DNA from 4 places in the Kitasatospora sp. NPDC005751 genome. Region 4 is predicted to be linked to each of the others. Evidence: riboswitches for the same ligand, from Rfam matches in the RefSeq annotation. Region 4 holds a riboswitch; each other region holds the start of a gene.
The links. A riboswitch is a leader RNA that binds a small molecule or an ion and turns the genes downstream of it on or off. The one in region 4 is predicted to bind cobalamin.
Positions count from the first base shown of each region.

Region 1: linked by a shared signal. The riboswitch ahead of ABZ497_RS34885 (NAD-binding protein) and the one ahead of ABZ497_RS29870 (HoxN/HupN/NixA family nickel/cobalt transporter) in region 4 are both predicted to bind cobalamin.
Region 2: linked by a shared signal. The riboswitch ahead of ABZ497_RS03825 (ribonucleoside-diphosphate reductase subunit alpha) and the one ahead of ABZ497_RS29870 (HoxN/HupN/NixA family nickel/cobalt transporter) in region 4 are both predicted to bind cobalamin.
Region 3: linked by a shared signal. The riboswitch ahead of metE (5-methyltetrahydropteroyltriglutamate--homocysteine S-methyltransferase) and the one ahead of ABZ497_RS29870 (HoxN/HupN/NixA family nickel/cobalt transporter) in region 4 are both predicted to bind cobalamin.

Region 1 covers NZ_JBEXYC010000089.1:13,476-16,834, reverse strand. The annotation lists gene ABZ497_RS34895 (IS630 family transposase) at 1-500, opposite strand, end outside; partial or broken gene ABZ497_RS34890 (helix-turn-helix domain-containing protein) at 643-942, opposite strand; cobalamin riboswitch at 1,155-1,277, shown strand; partial or broken gene ABZ497_RS34885 (NAD-binding protein) at 1,301-1,846, shown strand; gene ABZ497_RS34880 (acyl-CoA dehydrogenase family protein) at 2,210-3,359, opposite strand, start outside.
Region 2 covers NZ_JBEXYC010000002.1:257,154-260,512, reverse strand. The annotation lists gene ABZ497_RS03825 (ribonucleoside-diphosphate reductase subunit alpha) at 1-1,459, opposite strand, end outside; cobalamin riboswitch at 1,648-1,788, opposite strand; gene ABZ497_RS03820 (hypothetical protein) at 2,159-3,359, shown strand, end outside.
Region 3 covers NZ_JBEXYC010000072.1:4,569-7,927, forward strand. The annotation lists gene ABZ497_RS33170 (MarR family winged helix-turn-helix transcriptional regulator) at 1-351, shown strand, start outside; gene cobF (precorrin-6A synthase (deacetylating)) at 544-1,302, opposite strand; cobalamin riboswitch at 1,607-1,830, shown strand; gene metE (5-methyltetrahydropteroyltriglutamate--homocysteine S-methyltransferase) at 1,968-3,359, shown strand, end outside.
Region 4 covers NZ_JBEXYC010000052.1:35,914-39,272, forward strand. The annotation lists gene rpmG (50S ribosomal protein L33) at 133-297, shown strand; gene ABZ497_RS29870 (HoxN/HupN/NixA family nickel/cobalt transporter) at 411-1,583, opposite strand; cobalamin riboswitch at 1,616-1,808, opposite strand; partial or broken gene ABZ497_RS29875 (metalloregulator ArsR/SmtB family transcription factor) at 1,890-2,228, shown strand; gene ABZ497_RS29880 (SRPBCC family protein) at 2,387-2,866, opposite strand; gene ABZ497_RS29885 (RNA polymerase sigma factor) at 2,863-3,359, opposite strand, start outside.

The sequences.
Region 1 (3,359 bases), on a different contig from region 4:
GCGGTTGCGATTCGGGTGGCCTGGGTGATCTCGTCGGGGTCGGCGAAGGAGTGGCCGGCGAGGGCTGCCTTGCGGAAGATGCGCCACCAGGCTTCCTGGAGGTTGAGCCAGCACGCGCCGACGGGTATGAAGACGTGCTTGATGCGCGGGTGGCTCTCGAGCCAGGCCCGGGTGGAGACGCTGTTGTGGGATGACAGGTTGTCGGTCACCACATAGATGTCGCCTGTGGGGTTGGCGTCCTCGACCAGCTGGAGGAACTGCTGGTAGAAGACGCTGTTGCGGGAGGAGGCGGTCATCGTGATCTGCTGCCCGTCCCGGACGCGAAGGCCCCCGTAGACCCAGGTCTTCTCCGGGCCGCGGGAGTAGTCGATCTCGTTCTTGATGCGGTGCCCGTCCGGTGACCAGCCCGGCGCCGGCGGGAACGTGCGTGGGATCACCGGTCCGAGCTCGTCGGCGCAGACGACCGTCGCACCGTCGGGCGGGCAGGTGTAGAGACCGATGATCCGCGTCCTTTTCCCTCGAAGTCCCGGTCCTTCGACCGGGTCCACGAACGGGTACGGCGCCACGCGCGCCCTCGGCGAGCAGGATCCGGCGGACCTGGGAGCGTTTGACCTCGATCCCCAGTCGCCGGGCCTGCTCGGCCAGCGCGTCCAGCGTCCACTGCGGCGGGCCGGCCTCGTCGGCGGGGGCGAGTTCCCCGTCCGCCTGCCTGGTCGGCCGTCCGGGCGGCACCTGCTTGACCAGGGCGATGATCCGAGACCGCTCGGCCTCGGTCAGCCGCCGGGGCCGGCCGGTGATCGGCCGGTCCTCCATCCCCTCCAGGCCGAGATCGTTGAACCGGTGGAGCCACCAGCGGACCGTCTTCGCGTGGCAGCCCAGCTCTGCGGCGATCGCCGCCACCCGCAGGCCGTTCCAGCTCAGCTCGATGATCCGCGCCCGCATCACCAGATCCGCCGGCGCCTTCCGCGCCCTGGCCAACCTGACGATCGCCCTCTCCTCGTCCGCCCCCACAGCGGCCCGGGCCTGCAACAACCCCGGCACACCCCACCCCCGATCAACCCACCAACTCAACCAACACAGCATCTATACCCATGACTTGAGGAATCAAGCACTAGGGCGCCCGACTAAATGGTCGTGAACAAGGCCCGCAGTGCAGCGAAGCCGGTGTGAATCCGGCACGGTCCCGCCACTGTGACCGGAGAGTGCGTCGTCGCAGTACCAGTCACTGGCACCCAGCCGGGAAGACCGGGCGGCGCGCAGTGATCCGGGAGCAGGCTTGTGATGATCCGTGGCGGAGACGGCCGGTTTCGTCGCGATCGACGCGCCGGTCTCCGGCTGCGTGCCCGGCGCGACCGCCGGGAGCCTCACCTTCATGGTGGGCGCCGCGGCGGCGGACCTCGCCGCCGCCGGACCGGTGCCGGCGGCGATGGGCCAAGGTCGTGCACTGCGGCCCCGCGGGCGCCGGGCAGGCCGCGAAGATCTGCAACAGCGTGATCCTCGGGATCTCGATGATCGCGGTCAGCGAGGCGTTCGTGCTGGGGGAGAGCTCGGGCTCAGCCACCAGGCGCTGTTCGACGTCGCCTCGGCCGCCTCCGGCCAGTGCTGGGCGCTGACCGGCAACTGGCCCGTCTCCGGCCCGGTGCCGGCCGGCCCCGCCAACCATGACGACCGGGCCGGCTTCGCCGCCGCGTTGATGGCCAAGGACTTCGAACTGGCCGCCGGAGCGGTCAAGGCCGCCGGCCTGCCGGTGGAACTCGGCCTGAGGGCAGCGGAGTTGCACGCGGACTTCGCCGCCGCTGAGGGAGCGGGGCTGGACTTCTCGGCCATCATCACGACCCTCCGGGAGGGGGCGAGCAGACCCGTCGGTGAATACCGGCCGACCGGCCGGGGCCGCCTCGCGAATGGCCCCGGCCGGTCGGCCCCGGGAAATGCCCGGGAGTGCCGGGAAGCCGCCCGGCGGGTCGGCCCGGATTCCCGCCACCGGTTCGAGCCACGGATTTCCGTCACGGATTCCCCTCACGGATTCCCGGCACTACGCCGGAGGAACGTACCCGTGGTGTTGCCGGAGATGAATTCGCCGTGACGAATTCCGGTCCGCCGGGAATTCGACCGGCCGGCTGGCCGGCCGGCCGGTCCCGGTATCCGGGGGTTCTTCCGGCCCGGCCTGCGGCGGGCCGGAAGAACCCCCGGGTGGTGCCGGACCGCGGAGCTACGCGGGAACGGCCCCGGCGGGCCGGGTGAGGCCGTCGAAGCCCGCCGGATCGGTACCGAGACCGGCCGGTGCCACCCAGTCGAACGGCCGGTAGACCGCCGGGCCCAGGCCCAGGCTCTCGGCGACCGTCTCCCGCAGCCGGTTGGAGGTGAACCCGCCGATGACGTTCATCTGGGCGTCTCGGTAGAGGCGCTCCACCTCGTGGCCCCGGGTGACGCCGGCCGCGCCGTGGATCTGCACGGCGCGGGCGGCGACCTCGACGGCCATCTCGGTGGCGTAGATCTTGAGCATGGCGATCGCCTCCCGGGCCGACCGGCCGGCGGCGAGCTCGGTCACCGCCCGGCGGGCCAGCACCCGGGCGGCGTCGATCTGGGCCCGGGACTCGGCGAGCTGGGTCTGCACGCCCTCCATGTGCGCCAGGGGCCGCCCGAAGGAGACCCGCTCACCCGCATACCGGACCGAGGCGTCCAGCGCGGACTCGGCGATGGCGATGGCCGAGACGGAGATCAGCAGCCAGCCCCAGGCCATCAGTTCGGCCAGCTCACCGGCCAGTTCGCCGAACGGCACGGGCACCACGTCGGCCTCGGAGACGGTGGCCTCGGTGAAGACGATGCCGCCCCACGGCATGCCGCGCAGGCCCATCCGCGGCGTCTCGTAGCGGCGGACGCCGGGCTGGTTCAGGTCCACGAAGGCGAGGCACCAGTCGTGGCCCTCGTCGCCGGGGGCCTTCTGCCGGCGGGCGAGTGTGACGGCCACGTCCGCGTCCGGCGCATTGGTGATCTTGGCCTTCTCGCCGTTGATGACGAACCCCTCGCCGGGGGCTCCGGCCGGCCGGACCGTGGTGGTGTAGGTCCCGGCGTCGCTGCCCGCGGGCGGTTCCACGATGGCGAAGCAGGCCAGCTTCTCGCCGGAGATCAGCGGCTTCAGCAGCCGGTCGTACTCGCTGGGCCGGCTGTAGCGGGAGATCAGCTTGCCGCACAGCAGGCCGGACACGGTGGCGGTCCAGTAACTGCCCGGGCAGGCGCGGGCGAGCGCCTCCATGGCCGCCAGCTGGGTGAGGCCGTCGGCGCCGCTGCCGCCCGAGGACTCCGGGTGGAACAGCCGCAGGTAGCCGCTGTCGATGATCTCCGTCCAGTTCGGCGAAGGC
Region 2 (3,359 bases), on a different contig from region 4:
AGGTGACGGCGGTGCGGACGGTGGCGTCCAGGCGGTCCCAGTCCATCGCGTTCAGCAGGTCGGCGGCGGTGGCGCCGGGGGCGACGTGGGCGCCGAGGTTGACCGAGCCGAGGTTGCAGACGGCGGTCTCGGAGTCGTCCGTGACCTCCAGGATCTCGGTGCAGAGGTTGGAGCTGTGCACCGTGCGGCCGGGCAGCGCGGTCTGGTTGGCGGCGCGGTTGGAGGCGTCCTTGAAGGTCATCCAGCCGTTGCCGGTCTGCGCCAGGGTGCGCATCATCCGGGAGTAGAGGGTCTGCGCCGGGATGGTGCGGACGGCCTTGCCGGCCTGCTCGGCCTTCAGGTACGCCTCGTCGAACTCGGCGCCCCAGAGGTCGACCAGCTCGGGCACGTCGGCGGGGGAGAACAGCGACCAGTCGGCGTTCGCGTTGACGCGGCGCATGAACTCGTCCGGGATCCAGTGCGCCAGGTTGAGGTTGTGGGTGCGGCGCGCCTCCTCACCGGTGTTGTCGCGCAGCTCCAGGAACTCCTCGATGTCCGCGTGCCAGGTCTCCAGGTAGACGCAGGCCGCGCCCTTGCGGCGGCCGCCCTGGTTGACCGCGGCGACCGAGGAGTCGAGGGTGCGCAGGAACGGGACGATGCCGTTGGACTTGCCGTTGGTGCCCCGGATCAGGCTGCCGCGCGAGCGGATCCGCGAGTAGGACAGGCCGATGCCGCCGGCGTGCTTGGAGAGGCGGGCGATCTGGGCGTACCGGGAGTAGATCGAGTCCAGGTTGTCCAGCGGCGAGTCCAGCAGGTAGCAGCTCGACATCTGCGGGTGCTTGGTGCCGGAGTTGAAGAGCGTCGGCGAGGAGGTCAGGTACTCCAGCCGGCTCATCAGGCCGTACAGCTCGGAGACCTCGCGCACCGACTGCTCGTTGTCGCCGACCGCCAGACCACAGGCGACGCGGAGCAGGAACTGCTGCGGGGTCTCGACGACCTTGCGGGTGATCGGGTGGCGCAGCAGGTACCGGGACTGCACGGTGCGCAGGCCGAAGTACTCGAAGCGGCCGTCGCCCTCGGGGTCGATCAGCGCGTTCAGGGCGGTGGCGTGCTTGGCGACGAAGTCGGCGGTGGAGTCGCCGATCAGGCCCTCGGCGTGGCCGACCGCGATCGAGTCCGAGAAGGTGACCGAACCCTGGCTCACCGCCTCGTCGACGATCTCCAGCGCGAGCAGTCGCGCGGCCAGCTTCGAGTACTGCGGGTCCTCGGCGATCATCGACGCTGCGGCGTCCACGGCCAGCCCGCGCAGCTCGGCGAAGTCCGAGCCGGCGTGGCGGCCGCGCAGCGCGGCGGCGGCGACATGGCCGGGGTCCACCTGGGGGAGGTCGGCGCTGCGGTCGGTCAGCAGCCGGAGCAGTGCGCCACCGGGGTCGGACACCGTCGGGTCGACGGGGGCGGAGCTGGAACCCTGGGCGGGCAGGGTGACTGAGGCAGCGGTGGTCAAGGCGCTCTCTCCTGGCGGCGATCGGCGTCGGCGGTGGCTCGGGCCGGACCGTTCGGGGCAGGGGAGCACGGCGCGCCGGCCCGGAGGCGGCGCGCGACGGTGGCATCCCCGGCCCGCCCGCGAGGCCCGGAAGTGGTGCTGGTGCGAAAGGCCTCTGCGGGGAGGCCAGGCGGCACGCCGTCGGCAGGTATTCGGACTCGCGGGCTCTGTCGGAGCCGCCCGCACACCGCTGCGGGGCAGTCCCGGACTCGCACCGGGTTCCCCTGCGTCGACAGCAGGGATGAGCATACATCTAGTGGTGTCCGCTCGATGCGACCCCACATGTTGTGCGGCGTCGCGTGTCGACGTGATCGCAGGTGGTACCGGCGAGAGGCCTTTCCCGGGCTGTTCCGGGGCCGTTCCGGGGCTGCGGCCGGCCCCCGGCCGCCCGCCGCGGGGGCCGGCGCCGGGGGCCGCCGCAGGGTCGTTCCAGGGCCTTCGCGGACCGCGGCGCAGGGCGTCGCCGGGAGTGCCCGGGGCCCGGCCGGTGTTCGGATTCGGAAACGGATCGGCCACCGGGCAGGCCCGCCGTCAGGGGCATGCCCTACGATCTCGGCTCATGAGGGAGCGGAGCCAGCGGGTCGTCGACACCGACGTGATTCGCGGAGCGGCCGCCGAAGGCAGTGAGGGGGGCGCATGAGCGACGGAACGGGCACGCCTGGGGAGTGGAGCGGCCGACCCGGCTCGCCGGGGCAGCAGCCGCACCCTCCCGCCGGGCCGGGTGGCGCGCAGAACCAGCAGCCGGGCACGCCCGGACAGCCGCCGCAGGGCCCGCCGCCCGCGCCGTACCCCGGCGTGCCGCAGCCGGTGCCGCCGGCCCCGGGCGGGTTCGGTCCGCCGCCCGCCTCGTACGGGCCGCCGGTGCCCGCGCCGCAGCCGGTCCAGCCGCCGGTGCCGTCCGTGCCGCAGCCGCCGCAGCAGGTCCAGCCGCCCGTGCCGCAGCCGGTCCCGCAGCAGCAGCCGGTCCCGCAGCAGCCGGCGCCGGTGCAGCCGCAGCCCCAGCCCCCGGTGCACCAGCAGCATGTCCAGCCGCAGCCGCAGCCGCAGCCGCAGCCGCAGCAGCACCAGTGGCAGCCGCAGCCCCAGCACCCCCAGCCCGTGCCGCAGCACGCCGAGCCGGACTGGGCCGCCCTCGCGGACCGGAACGAGGCGGAGGCCAAGCGCAAGGGCCGGACGCGGATCATCGGCGGCGTGGTCGCCCTCCTGGTGGTCGGCGGCCTGGTCGCCGGCGGCCTGCTGTTCCTGAACAAGGGCGACGACAAGAAGCCGGTCGCGGATCCCACCGGCGCCGCCACGGCGGCCACCCAGCCGCCGGCGCCCACGGCGTCCGGCAAGGCGTCCCCGACGGCCACCCCGAGCGCCACGCCCGAGGACCCGTCGAAGCCGCTCTGGGAGGCGACCACCGACCCGGCTCCGCAGGACGCGGCGGCGCTCTTCTCGGCGCTCACCGTGACGGTCAACGGCGCCACCTGGAACCGCACCGTGGTCTCGCTCGACTCGCCCTGCTGGGACGGCAACTCCACGGTCGGCGGCCTCGGCAAGGTCCTCGGTGACCAGGGCTGCCGCCAGGTGCTCCGGGCCACCTACGTCTCCGGCGACAGCGCGGTGACGGTCGGCGTCGCGGTCTTCGACCACAAGCAGCAGGCCGAGACCGCGGTGAAGAACTACGTCGGCCACCTCAAGGGCGCCGCGGCCCCCGGCTCGCCGGCGTTCTGCACCACCCCCGGCTGCACCAACACCAAGGGCACCCTGGGCCGGTACGGCTTCTTCACCGTCGAGGGCTCCGCCAAGGGCGGCAACACCGCGGACGCCGCCGCGACCGCGGCCGCCGCGGGCT
Region 3 (3,359 bases), on a different contig from region 4:
GGCGGTCGGCACGAGGTGCTGACGCTCACCTCCTCGGGGCAGCTCGCGCTGGAGATCCTGCACAGCGACGAGTCGGCCGTGCAGGACGACCTGCTGGTGTCCCTGACGCGCGGTGAGCGCACCCAGTTGAACTCCCTGCTGCGGCGGGTGTGCGCCGCCGCCGCCCGTAGCGGCTCGGCGGGTTCGGCTCCGCGCCGGGCCGCCGACTGGGTCCTGACCCGCGAACGCCGTACGGAGTGGGCCGTCGAGCGCGAGGGCGCCGGCGGGGCAGCCGGGGCGCCCGGGGTGGCCGGCGAGCGGTCCGAGGACGTGGCCGACCGGGACGACGGCGGGGCCCCGGCCGGTTCGTAGCCGTCCCGCCTCACCAGGTGAAACGGGCGCCGCGCGCTACTGATCGGTCACCCCGGCCGCCCCGGTCACCCCGGCCGCCTCGGCGACGGGGCCGGCCTGCTCCGGGCCGAGACGTGGCGCCGCTTCAGTCCGGTCGCGAGGATCTGCGTCGGCGCGGTCACCGTCGCCGGCCTCCGGCTCGGCCGGAAGCCGTCAGCTCCCGGAGCGGCGGAGGAGGTAGGTGTCCATGATCCAGCCCTTGCGTTCGCGGGCCTCGTCGCGGAGCGCGCGGATCCGGGGGGCGGTTTCGGCGAGGGGGCCGGCGACGAGGATCTCGTCCGGTGTGCCCAGGTAGGCGCCGTAGAAGATCTCCAGCCCCTCGGGGTCGATCCCGGTGAACGCGGCCCGCCCGTCCAGCATCACCACCACGTCGTCCACCTGCTCGGGGAAGCCCTCGGCGAGACGGCGGCCGGTGGTGATCTGCAGCGGGCGGCCGACCCGGGTCAGGGTGGTGCGGTGCCGGGCGGCGAGCGCCGAGACGCTGCTGATGCCCGGGACCACCTCGTACCCGAAGGTGGCGCCGCCGCGGGCCAGGACCTCGTCGATCACGGCGATGACGCTGTCGTAGAGGCTCGGGTCGCCCCAGACCAGGAACGCGCCGGTCTCCTCCGGGCCGAGGTGTTCGGCGACCAGCCGCTCGACCAGGTCGGCCCGGCGGGTGCGCCAGTCGTCCACGGCCGCGGTGTACGCCGGGGTGGCGCGGTCCCGCTCGGCGTCCGCGACCTCGATGACGCGGTGGCCCGGGCGGCCGTGCTCGGTCAGCAGCTGCCGGCGCAGCCGGATGAGGTCCTGCCGTTCCTCGTTCTTGTCGAGGATGAAGAAGACGTCGGTGCGGGCGAGGGCCTTGACCGCCTGCAGGGTGAGGTGGTCGGGATCGCCCGCCCCGATGCCGATGAGGAAGATGTGCCGCATGACAGTGATTGTGCCGTGCGGCTGCCCGTCCGCCGGGCGCGGCCGGTCCCGGGCGAACCGCCGGGTGGGCCGCGGAGGACCGGCCCGGCGGCGCTGTGACGTCATGCACGCGCCGTCGACCCGGCCTCTCGGGGGTCGGCGGTGAGCCCGAGTACCCGGCGGCGGAGAGGCGTCCACTCCTCCCGTCGTGGTCCGCGGGACTGCTCGGGTTGCCGGGGTGCTCGGGCGGTGCGGACCGCCGGAGCCGTCCCACGCCGCCATCCGCGATCCGGACAATCACTGACGCGCCGTCGGTGATGGGCCTAGGGTGGGTGGTGCAGTCGGTTCGCCGTGTCCTCCAGCCACGGCGTCGCAAGAGGGAACCCGGTGGGAATCCGGGACTGCCCCGCAGCGGTGAGTGGGAACGACCGCCGTCACATGCACTGGGCCCAGCCGGGCCCGGGAAGCGACGGCCAGTAGGTGTCCGGCCTGGGAGCCAGGCGGACGTGCCCGCGAGTCCGAAGACCTGCCACTGCCCGCGTGCACCCCGCACGCGGTGATCTCGGTGACCTCGAGGGCGGGTCGGCGGAGCGGGCGGGCCCACCCCGGTGCCGTGCCCCCACTGCCGTACCTCCACGCCGTCGTGCTCTCCCGGGATCGCAGCGCGACTCGCGAAGGAGAGTTCCGTGTCACCGAGTTCCACCACCCCGCAGGCCACCGTGTACGGCTACCCGAGGCAGGGCGCCGACCGGGAGCTGAAGAAGGCCGTCGAGGGGTACTGGGCGGGCCGCGTCGACGCCGCCGCCCTGCACGCCACCGCCGCCATCCTGCGCCGCGCCAACTGGCGGCAGCTGGCGGACGCGGGCATCGCCGAAATCCCCACCGGCGACTTCTCGCTCTACGACCACGTCCTGGACACCACGGTCGCGGTCGGCGCGATCCCGGCCCGCCACCGCGCCGCCGTCGACACCGACCCGCTGGACGGCTACTTCGCCATGGCGCGCGGCACCCAGGATGTCGCACCGCTGGAGATGACCAAGTGGTTCGACACCAACTACCACTACCTCGTACCGGAGTTGGGTCCGGACACGGTCTTCGCCGCGAACTCCGCCAAGCCGGTCTCCGAACTGCGTGAGGCGCTCGGCCTCGGCCACCGCCCCCGGCCCGTGCTGGTCGGACCGCTGACCTACCTGCTGCTCGCCAAGCCCGCCCCCGGCGTGGCCGCCGACTTCCGGCCGGTCACCCTGCTGGACCGGCTGCTGCCCGTCTACGCGGAACTCCTCGCCGACCTGCGGGCCGCCGGCGCCGACTGGGTCCAGCTGGACGAGCCCGCGCTCGTCCAGGACCGCACCCCGGCCGAACTGAACGCCGCCACCCGCGTCTACCGCGAGCTCGGTGCGCTCACCGACCGCCCGCAACTGCTGGTCACCAGCTACTTCGACCGGCTCGGCGAGGCCCTGCCCGTCCTGGCCAAGGCCCCGATCGAGGGCATCGGCCTGGACTTCACCGGCCCCGGCGCCGCCAACCTCGACGACCTCGCCGCCGTCGGCGGAGTGCCCGGCAAGCGCCTGGTCGCGGGCGTGGTGGACGGCCGCAACATCTGGATCAACAACCTGGAGAAGTCCCTCGCCACCCTCGGCACGCTGCTCGGTCTGGCGGACCGGGTCGACGTCGCACCGTCCTGCTCGCTGCTGCACGTCCCGCTCGACGCCGACCTCGAGCGCGACCTCGACCCGCAGGTCGCCCGCTGGCTCGCCTTCGCCCGTCAGAAGACCACCGAGGTCGCCACCCTGGCCCGCGGCCTGGCCCACGGCACCGACACCATCGCGGCCCAACTGGCCGCCAACCGGGCCGACCTGGCCTCCCGTGCCGGCTCGGCGCTGACCCGCGACCCGGCCGTCCGGGCCCGGGTCGCCGCCACCGCCCCCGAGGACGCCCGCCGCGCCCCGGCCTACCCCGAGCGCGCCGAGGCGCAGCGGGCCCGGCTCGGCCTGCCGCTGCTGCCGACCACCACCATCGGCTCCTTCCCGCAGACCACCGACCTGCGCACCGCCCGCGCCGACCTGCGCGCCGGCCGC
Region 4 (3,359 bases):
GCACGGCCGACCAGCGCCTCCACCGCCCGCCGGGGAATGGGCGGGGCGGAGGCCGTGTTGGACCCCTTGAAAACGACTTCCATTTCGGCGGAAGCCGTTTCCCGACCGCCCACCCCTCGGAGGAGGAGAACCATGGCCCGCAGCGAACTGCGCCCCGTCGTCAAGCTCAGGTCCACGGCCGAGACCGGCTTCACCTATGTGACCCGCAAGAACCGCCGCACCGACGCCGACCGGCTGGTGCTGCGCAAGTACGACCCGGTCGCGCGCCGGCACGTCGACTTCCGCGAGGAGCGCTGACCTCCCCCGTGGGCCCGGCCGGGCCCGCGGACCACGGCGAGGCGGCGCCCACCCGAACGGACCGGGTGGGCGCCGCCTCGTGACACCGCGGTGCCGCGGGCCGTCGGGGCCGACTACTTGGTGACCCCGGCGGCCTCGTCGGCCGCCGCCCCCTGGGCGGGCACCCCGCCGGCCGGTACCACCGGCTTCGGGCTCCAGCGCTGTTCCACGCCGGCGAGGCGCCAGTAGGCGATCGCCGCCCCCCAGACCACCACGAACAGCCCGACGATCGCGTAGCCGACGTTGTCCAGCGAGATGTCCGCGATCCAGCCGCTGACCGGGTCGGTGAGGTCCAGCTTCTCGTGCAGCACGGCGACCAGCTCGATGGTGCCGATGATGAACGCCACCGCGATCGACAGCCCGGTGATGGTCAGGTTGTAGTACACCTTGCGCACCGGGTTGGAGAACGCCCACTGGTACGCGAAGTTCATGAACGTCCCGTCCAGCGTGTCGAACAGGCTCATCCCGGACGCGAACAGCAGCGGCAGGCAGACGATCGCGTACCAGGGCAGCCCGGCGGCCGCGCCGGAGCCGGCCATCACCATCAGGGTCACCTCGGTCGCGGTGTCGAAGCCGAGGCCGAGCACCATGCCGACCGGGAACATCTGGCCGGGCCGCGTGATCGAGCGGGTCGCCCGGTTCAGCACCCGGGCCATCAGACCGCGCGAGTTGAGGTGCTCCTCCAGCTCCGCCTCGTCGAACCGACCGGCCCTCATCGACCGGAACACCTTGAGGATGCCGAACAGCGCCGCCAGGTTGAGCGCGCCGATCAGGTAGAGGAAGACACCGGACGCGGAAGTGCCGACCACACCGAGCCACTGGTGCGTGGTGGACTCGTCGTCCATCAGCGTGCTGGCCAGCTGGGCGCCGCCCGCCACCAGGGCGGCCATCAGGACCACCATCGAGGAGTGGCCGAGCGCGAACCAGAAGCCCACCGAGACGGGCCGCTTGCCGTCCGCCATGAGCTTGCGGGTGGTGTTGTCGATCACCGCGATGTGGTCGGCGTCGAAGGCGTGCCGCATGCCGAGGGTGTAGGCGGTGATGCCCAGGCCCACCCCGAAGACCTGGGTACCGACCTCGTACTTCTCGGGGGCGACCAGGAAGATCAGCGTCCCGAAGGCCACCACGTGCATGGCCAGGATCACCCCCATCAACCCGGCCGTGCGGAGGGTGTCCTCGCGCCGCCAGCGGAAGCTCGGCAGGGCGGAGGACGCCGCGGGAACAGCGGCGGTTTCGGGCAGGGTCATCTTCGGATCACGCTCCAGCACCTCGTGGAAAGACGTTCGTGAGATGCCGTGGCCGGTCTCCTGGCTGACGGGGCTTCCGGATCCGCCTTCCCAGGCGCGCGAGGCGCCCAGTGGCGTCGTGGATACGGACGACTCCCCCGATCACAGTGGCGAGGGCCGCTCCGGACTCCGGACCCTGAGGGTCCGTCACCGGTCTTCCCGAACACCACGGCGGGCAACACCGTAGGGGGCCGCACCTCACCCTTGCAAGGCTGCGCACCTGCGCAGGTGTCCAGGATCACAGCCACGGGCTGCAACAATGTCCGCATGCATCTCGTACCGGCCGACCGCGCGGGCCACCGCACCATCGACGGGCACCGGGTCTGCGAGGCCATCGCCGCGATCGGCGACCCCGGGCACGTCCGGTCCTGGGCCGAGCGGTTCTCGCTGCTCGCCGACCCGGGGCGGCTCGCCCTGCTGCTCGCCCTGCACCGGGCCGGGCCGCTCGCCGTCACCGACCTGGCGGTCGCCACCGGCATGCGCGACCCGGCCGTCTCGCAGGCGCTGCGGCTGCTGCGCACCGCGGGTGTGGTCACCGGCGACAAGGACGGCCGCGTGGTGCGCTACCGGCTCGTGGACGAGGCCCTGCGCCCCCTCCTCGACGAGTGCGCCGCCGCGGACCACCACGAGCACGGCGAGCCCGCCACCGGGAGCGACGCCACCGGCGGCGAGCCCTCCGCACCCCGGGCCGCCGCGGCCGGCTGACCGGCTGCGCCCGCGGAACACCGACCCGGCGCCCCGGGCCGTCGCGCCCGGGGCCCGCCTCACCCCTCTCGCACCAGCCGTTCGAAGCGCTCCAGCGAGCGCCGGGCCAGCGGGTCCGTCGCGGGCCGCAGGGCCCGGTCGAGCAGACCCGCGCCGGGGAGCCGGAACGCGCCGAGGAAGGCGAAGCGGGTGCCTCCGGCCTCGGCGCGAGCCGCCATCCCGCCCAGCAGGAAGCGGCTGCGCATCAGGCACCACCCGGGCGTCAGCTCGACGTCGAAACGGGCCCGCAGCCGGGTGTGGCCGGTCACCAGCGCCTCGGTGCGACCGTCCGCCGGTCTCCCGGCCACGCGGACCGACCGGATGTCCGGCAGCCAGCGCGGGAGCCCCTCCTCCAGGTCGGCCGCGGCCGCCCAGACCCGCTCGAACGGCGCGTCGATCAGCGCCTCCCGGACGGCGGCGCCGGGGGTGACGGCGGCGATCACATGCAGCCGGCGGACCGGGTCGAAGGCCGCCGTCGGCCAGGGGGTCGGTGCGCTCACTGCTGCCACGCCCTTCGAAAGCCGAGCCGGGCCCGGGAGAGCCGGGACTTCACGGTGCCGGGTGCCACGCCCAGCAGTTCTGCGGTGGACCGCTCGTCGAGCCCCTCCAGGTCGCGCAGCACCAGCACGGCGCGGTGCTCCGGCGTCAGCCGGGCGAGGACGTCCTGGATGTCGGTGGCCAGCTGCGGGTCGCCGGGGCGGGGCAGCTCGGAGAGGTCGGCCGGGACGCAGCGGGCGACCCGCCGGACGTGCCGGACGGCCTCCCGCACGGCGATCGAGCGGACCCAGCCGAACAGCGCGGCCGGGTCCTGGAGCTGGCCCAGCTTGCGGAAGACGGCGATCAGCGCCTCCTGCGTCGCGTCGGGGCCGTCGTCCAGCGCGATCGGACCGCAGAGCCGGCGGACGTAGGGCGCGACCAGCTCCAGCAGCTCGCTGACGGCCAGTTGGTCGCCGCGCTGGGCGGCACGGACCAGGCCGGCGAGCCGGTCGGCGG